2 regions of the Paenibacillus sp. SJS-P3 genome follow, and region 2 is predicted to be linked to the other one. Evidence: riboswitches for the same ligand, from Rfam matches in the RefSeq annotation. Region 2 holds a riboswitch; the other holds the start of a gene.
What was found. A riboswitch is a leader RNA that binds a small molecule or an ion and turns the genes downstream of it on or off. The one in region 2 is predicted to bind glycine.
Positions count from the first base shown of each region.

Region 1: it holds a riboswitch for glycine, as region 2 does, so the genes downstream of both, sdaAB (L-serine ammonia-lyase, iron-sulfur-dependent subunit beta) here and gcvT (glycine cleavage system aminomethyltransferase GcvT) in region 2, are expected to answer to the same signal.

Region 1 is NZ_CM160043.1:471,097-474,498, reverse strand. Features, by position in the region: gene sdaAA (L-serine ammonia-lyase, iron-sulfur-dependent, subunit alpha) at 45-968, opposite strand; gene sdaAB (L-serine ammonia-lyase, iron-sulfur-dependent subunit beta) at 937-1,656, opposite strand; glycine riboswitch at 1,755-1,868, opposite strand; glycine riboswitch at 1,869-1,970, opposite strand; gene AC06G8_RS02155 (RNA polymerase sigma factor) at 3,283-3,402, opposite strand, start outside.
Region 2 is NZ_CM160043.1:4,041,915-4,045,316, forward strand. Features, by position in the region: partial or broken gene AC06G8_RS18590 (DHA2 family efflux MFS transporter permease subunit) at 1-68, opposite strand, end outside; gene AC06G8_RS18595 (hypothetical protein) at 127-267, opposite strand; gene gcvH (glycine cleavage system protein GcvH) at 396-785, opposite strand; glycine riboswitch at 953-1,052, shown strand; glycine riboswitch at 1,056-1,162, shown strand; gene gcvT (glycine cleavage system aminomethyltransferase GcvT) at 1,374-2,498, shown strand; gene gcvPA (aminomethyl-transferring glycine dehydrogenase subunit GcvPA) at 2,509-3,402, shown strand, end outside.

The sequences.
Region 1 (3,402 bases), 1.4 Mb from region 2:
CGCTTGTAATCAAAAAAGGCCCCGGCAAGGGGCCTTCCGCTTTGCTAACCTTCCGTATTCCCGCCCTCATCCTCCGCTTTGCGCAGAGGGCGGCCTTTCTTGCGCAGCTCGCTCATGAGCTTCTTGCCGGTCGGTGTCTGCGCCAGCCCGCCGCCCGCAGTCTCTCGGTGCTTCTCCGGCATTGCAGCGCCGACCTCCAGCATCACCTGCACGACCTCGTCGGAAGGAATGACGCTCCGCACGCCGGCAAGCGCCATATCGGCAGCCGCAAGCGCCGTGACGGCGCCGAAGCCGTTGCGCACGATGCACGGAATCTCCACCAGCCCGCCGACGGGATCGCAGATTAGGCCCAGCGAGTTCTTCAGTGCGAGCCCGACCGCGTGTACAGCCTGGTCCGGCGTGCCGCCGCGCAGCTCCGCAAGCGCTCCGGCGGCCATGCCGATCGCGGAGCCGACCTCCGCCTGGCAGCCGCCCTCCGCTCCGGATACGAAGGAGTTGTTCGCGATGACATAACCGATCGCCCCGGCCGCGAACAGGCCGTAGGTCATCTCGTCTTCGCTCCAGCCGAAGCGCTCCTGCGTGCTGACAAATACGCCGGGAATAATGCCGCAGGAGCCTGCCGTCGGCGTCGCCACGATGCGGCCCATGGAAGCATTCACCTCCGACACGGCCAGCGCATACGCCATGGCGCGCCCCGCATCGCCGCCGAGGCTCGGCTCCCCGGCCGCGTTGTAAGCCGCGACCCGCTGGGCGTCGAGCCCGGTCAGGCCGCTGCGGGATGTCGTGTCCCGCGTCAGGCCGTTATGGACGGCTTCCTTCATGATGCCGTAATAGTCCTTCATCGCCGTGAATTCCACCTCGGGCTCGCGGCCCGATTCGCGCGACTGCTGCTCCAGCATGAGACGGCCGATGCTCAGGCCGCTTTCGCTGCAGCGCTCACTCAGTTCCTTCAGCGTCCGGAAGTTCATCGTCGTTCCCCCTGTCATCGTTCAAATCCATATAATCCGTCTGAAGCACATGCGGCATTCGGCCGATCCGCTCCATCAGACCCGCTTGCACCGGAGCGTCCAGCTCCACCACGGCCAGCGCCTCCCCCTGGCGCTCCATGCGGCTGAGCGACAGCCCGCCGATGTTGAGCCCTTCCTCCTGCAGCGCCGCGGAGAGCGCCGCGATGACGCCCGGCTGGTCCCGGTGCCGGATGAGCAGCGTCGGGTACGAGCAGCTGAATTTCACCGCGAAGCCGTTCACCTCCACGACCTCCACGTTGCCTCCACCGATCGAAGTGCCGAGCAGAGACAGCTCGCGGCTTCCGTCCGCAGCGGTCAGATCGAGCCGGACCGTGTTGGGATGGGGGAACAGCCCTTTCCCCTCCTGGAACACCAGGTCCATTCCCGCTTCCTCGGCCAGCTCCACCGAATCGGGCAGGCGCGGGTCATCCGTATGAAAGCCCATGAGTCCGCCTGTGACGGCTGTATCCGTGCCATGTCCTTGATAGGTGGCCGCGAAGGAGCCGTAGAAGGAAATTTTCGCTTTCTGCGGCATTTCGCCCAGCAGCCTGCGCCCCGCAAGCCCGATTCGCGCCGCCCCCGCCGTATGGGAGCTGGAAGGTCCGACCATGGCCGGACCGATAATGGAAAACACGTCTTTGAACCGCACAGCAAATTCTCCTTCGTCTTGAGTTGTTGTAGAGGCCGAAAAAAGGGACAGAGCAGAAGAATGCGCCGAAAGAAGGGCGTGCCGCCCGTTCCCAGCGATTCTTCCGCTCTGTCCTTTGTACCTGAGAGTTGCCTCGCTTCCCGCTTCGCGAGTTTCCCCTTGGGTGATTCCATGCGCGCCTGTGCGCGGCCACGGAATTCTCTCCAGAGATGCGTCCGGCAAAGGTCCTTTTGCCTGAGAGATTCACCCTGTCCCCAGGGCTTACTCCTTCGGCGCCGCCCCATGTTACAGGTAGTCTCTCCCGCTGCCTTCATCCGCTCTATTCAATTAAGGATTTCGTCAGATTGCAAACGTTATCTACATTCATTATATGCAGGAGCGCGGCCATCTTCAACCCGCAGTCCGCGGGCAGGATGACTGGAGGCGGCGAATACGCGAAAAGGCAGTCATGGCGCTGCACGGGACGGGCTATGAGTGCATGGCGTACGAGGCCGGCTCTGCGGGCCGGCTGTGTGAATTCATGGTGCCGGGGTTTCGGGGCAGATTGGACGATGCTGGTGCATGGTGCCGGGGTTCGGGGGCAGATTGTACGATGCTGGCTGCTTGGTGCCGGAGGTCGGGGGCAGATTGGGCGATGCTGGTGCATGGTGCCGGGATTCGGGGCAGATTGTACGATGCTGGCGTTCGCGGGAAGATTGTGCGATGCTGGCTGCATGGTGCCGGGGTTCGGGACAGATTGTAAGATGCTGGCTGCATGGTGCCGGGGTTCGGGGGCAGACTGCACGATGCTGGCTGCATGGTGCCGGGGTTCGGGACAGATTGTACGATGCTGGCTGCATGATGCCGGGGGTCGGGACAGATTGGACGATGCTGGTGCATGGTGCCGGGGTTCGGGGGCGGATTGGGCGATGCTGGGCATGGTGCCGGGGGTCGAGGCAGACTGTTTACGATGCTGGGCATGGTGCCGGGGGTCGGGGCAGATTGTTTACGATGCTGGGCATGGTGCCGGGGTGTGCCGACTGTCATTCAAAACCAAAACTTCTCTCGTATCGGACATACGATCCGCTATTTCAGCGTAAATCTCCGTTCAAAAAAATTTAACGGACATTGGATCCCTTATTTTTGTGATAACCACTCAAAACGGGCTGTTTTACCCCAAATAGCGGAACCTATGTCCGATAACTCGGCGAAATCGATGAAAATCCCTAAATAACAGATCGTATGTCCGATACGTCGTCTAATGACACCCGAATTCCCACCCCAGCAACAATTTGCCGCACAAAGCGTTCCTGCATGAGGCTCAAACCTAAGCCAAGACCACGCTCAAGACCAAGACCAAGACCAAGACCAAGATCAAGACCACGACCACGACCACGACCACGACCACGACCACGACCAAGCTTAAATCTAAATCTAAATCTAAATCTAAATAAAGCCTATACACAGCATGAACAGGCCGAAACCTCCTCAGGTTCCGGCCTCCTGCGTGCTTATGCCTTTTTTACCGGCCGCTTTTTCAGCCCGATCAAGGTTTTTGTCGCTATCCCAATCCGGCAAATGCAGCGGCTACAACTAGCTGAACTATGTCCCACAGCTCGTTGAACTCGGCGATTACCTAAGAACGACTCAGCCTGCCATGCCATACGACGCCCAGCCGCCGGCAGAGACGAACACTCCGCCGCCGGCGGAGGCGTAGAACCCGCTTCCGGCAAGCATCGCCTGCGGTCCCCGATGCGCTGCGGCGGC
Region 2 (3,402 bases):
AGCAGAGCGGTCATGATCGGAACAACCTTGAAGGAATTTCCTTCTTGAGGAGCAGCGGCTGCTCCCATTGTTTTTTCCATTCTGATTTCCCTCCTGAGACAGGTTCTCCCCGTCATTTATCTCTTTTTAGTTTCCGACCCCTCCATCGGTTCCATTCACAAGCACAGGCATGAATTCCTCCACGAGCCGGAACGGCCGGATGTCCTTGTTCGTCATCGCGAGAATGACGGCTCCGAATGAGAACGATCGGTCTAGTCTTGAAACCACAAAAAAGGCATCCGGTCAACGGACCGGATGCCTGTAGTCAATATTACCGAGCCGCGCATGGGAAAATGGACATCCGCAAGCGGCAAAAGGAGAGCGCGGCAACGCGCCCTCCTCCGCTGCATGGGAGCCTAGTCCGCCAGCTTGGCGTAAGCTTCCGCGTCAAGCAGCGCCGCTACCGCCGCTTTGGCGTCGGCGCCCGTGTCGATCTCGATCATCCAGCCGCCGGCAAAAGGATCGGTGTTGACGAGCTCCGGCGAGTCGCCCAGCTCTTCGTTGACGCGGACGACCGTTCCACTGACGGGGGAGTACAGGTCGGACACCGTTTTGACGGACTCGATGGTCCCGAGGGGCTGTCCCGCTTCAACGCTGTCTCCAGCCTGCGGCAGCTCGACGAACACGATGTCACCGAGCTGATGCTGGGCATGGTCCGTAATGCCGATCCGAACAATCGTCTCTCCTGCCGCTTCCGCCCACTCATGCTCCTCCGTATAGCCCAATCCTGCGCGAATCTCACTCACTGGACGCTCATCCTTTCCCATCATGGCCTGGTTTGGCAATCTATGCGCAAAGCGTAAACGATGACGGGCGCTGTGTCAACATAACTCACTCGGCATGTCTTTTAAGCTGAAATTCTGTTGACACAGGGTCGTCCCATCTGTAAAACTGGTTGTAACTGAATATGCGGATGAACGCAACGGGAGAGATCGCCGGTACATGAAGCGGCGCCGAAGGAGTAACCCTGCCCGGCAGGGGAATCTCTCAGGCAGAAGGACCTTTGCGGGACGCGCCTCTGGAGAGAACGGAAGCTTGCGGCCCCGCCGCTTCGCCGACGTCACCCAAGGGGAAACCTGCGGAGACGAATGCGCAGGGTAACTCTCAGGTACCAAGGACAGAGCATGGATGACACGTTAAGCATGGCTGCGAATTTTTTTGCAACCGGCGCAAGCGTTGTTTTTCCTGCGCTGTCCTTTTTGCTTTTCTCCCTTTCATTAGTGCGCCAAGGAGGGCTTCTCCTTCAGTCGGGCGTTGAATGCTTGCAAGGGGAAGATGAACAATCAGCGAACAGGCTTTACTTTCGAGTACGAGCATACAAAGGGAGGACTACCATGGCCAATCTGCGCACGACCCCGCTCCATTCCCTCTACAAGGAATACGGCGAAGCCCGCTGCATCGACTTCGGCGGCTGGGATCTGCCGGTTCAGTTCACCGGCATTCTGAAAGAGCATGAGGCTGTCCGCCAGCGTGCCGGGCTGTTCGATGTGTCCCATATGGGCGAGTTCCTCGTCACCGGCCAGTTCGCCGGCGATTTCCTGCAGCGCGTGACGACGAACGACGTGTCCAAGCTGAAAGACGGCTCCGCCCAATACACGCTCATGTGCTATCCGGACGGAGGCGTCGTCGACGATCTGCTCGTCTACCGGATCAGCGAGGACCAGTACATGCTCGTCGTCAACGCTTCCAACATCGGCAAGGATCTCGATTGGCTGCGGGAGCATCTGATCGGGGACGTGACGGTGGAGGACCGCTCCGACGATACGGCGCTGATCGCTCTGCAGGGTCCCCTTGCAGGAGAAATACTGGACCGCTGCACAGATGCCGGCTGGGGCGGGCTGAAGCCGTTCGAGTTCCTGCCGAAGGCGGCCGTATGCGGCGTCGAGCTGCTGCTCTCCCGCACCGGCTACACCGGAGAGGACGGCTTCGAGCTGTACGCGCCGGCCGCCGACGCCGCCAAGCTGTGGCGCGCGCTGATGGAAGCCGGCGCTCCGCTCGGCCTCGAGGCCGCCGGTCTCGGCGCGCGCGATACGCTGCGCTTCGAGGCGAGGCTGCCGCTGTACGGCCAGGAGCTGTCTGCGGATATATCCCCTCTGGAAGCCGGACTCGGATTTTTCGTGAAGCTGGATGCAGGCGACTTCATCGGCCGCGACGCGCTCGCTGCGCAGAAGGAAGCCGGCGTGCCCCGCAAGCTTGTCGGCATCGAGCTGCTGGAGCGAGGCATCCCGCGCTCCCATTACCAGGTCTACGCCGGAGAGCAGCTGATCGGCGAGGTGACATCGGGCACCCAGTCGCCGACGCTGAAGCGCAATCTCGGACTCGCGCTGCTCCAGGCCGAGTATGCCGCGGTCGGCACCGAGGTGGAGGTCGACATCCGCGGCAAGCGGTTGAAGGCAGCTGTCGTCAAAACCCCTTTCTACAAACGAAACGCGGCATCGCCCGCATCAGCCAAGGAGTGACAAACCCTTAATGACGACCCAGCATCGCTACATCCCCATGACCGAGCAGGACCAGCAGGAAATGCTGCAGACGATCGGCGCGGCCACCCTGGAAGACCTGTTCCGCGATATTCCGCAATCAATCCGCTACAAGGGCACGCTGCCGATGTCGGGCGCGCTCGACGAATGGGCTCTCCTCCGCCATCTGAAGGAGCTGGCCGGCCGCAACGCCGATCATGAAACGACGACGAGCTTCCTTGGCGCCGGTCTCTACGACCACCATATTCCCGTCGTCATCAACCATATGATCTCCCGCTCGGAATTCTATACCGCTTATACTCCTTATCAGCCGGAAATCAGCCAAGGCGAGCTGCAGGCGATCTTCGAGTTCCAGTCCTACATCTGCGAGCTGACCGGCATGGCTGTCGCCAACGCCAGCATGTACGACGGCGCCACCGCCTTGTCCGAGGCGGCGGCTCTTGCCTCCGCCCATACCCGCCGCAAGCGCATCGTCGTCTCCAGCGCCGTGCATCCAGAGGCGCGCGAGATTTTGCGCACAAGCGCCCACGGCCTCGGGCTTGAGCTCGTTGAAGTCGGGTTCCAAGGCGGCGTCACCGACCTGGAAGCACTCCGCTCCGCCGTCGCTGGCGGCGAGACTGCTGCGGTGCTCGTGCAGTCGCCGAACTTCTTCGGCTGCATCGAGGATCTCGCGGCGATCGAGCCGATCATCCACGAAGCCAAAGGGCTGCTCGTCGTGAGCAGCAATCCGCTCTCGCTCGGCTTGCTGGAATCCCCCGGCGCGCTAGGCGCCGACATCGTCGTCGGCGATGCCCAGCCGCTCGGCATCCCTTCCTCCCTCGGCGGACCGACCTGCGGGTTTTTCTCTGTGGCCGAGCCGCTCATGCGCCGCATGCCGGGACGCATC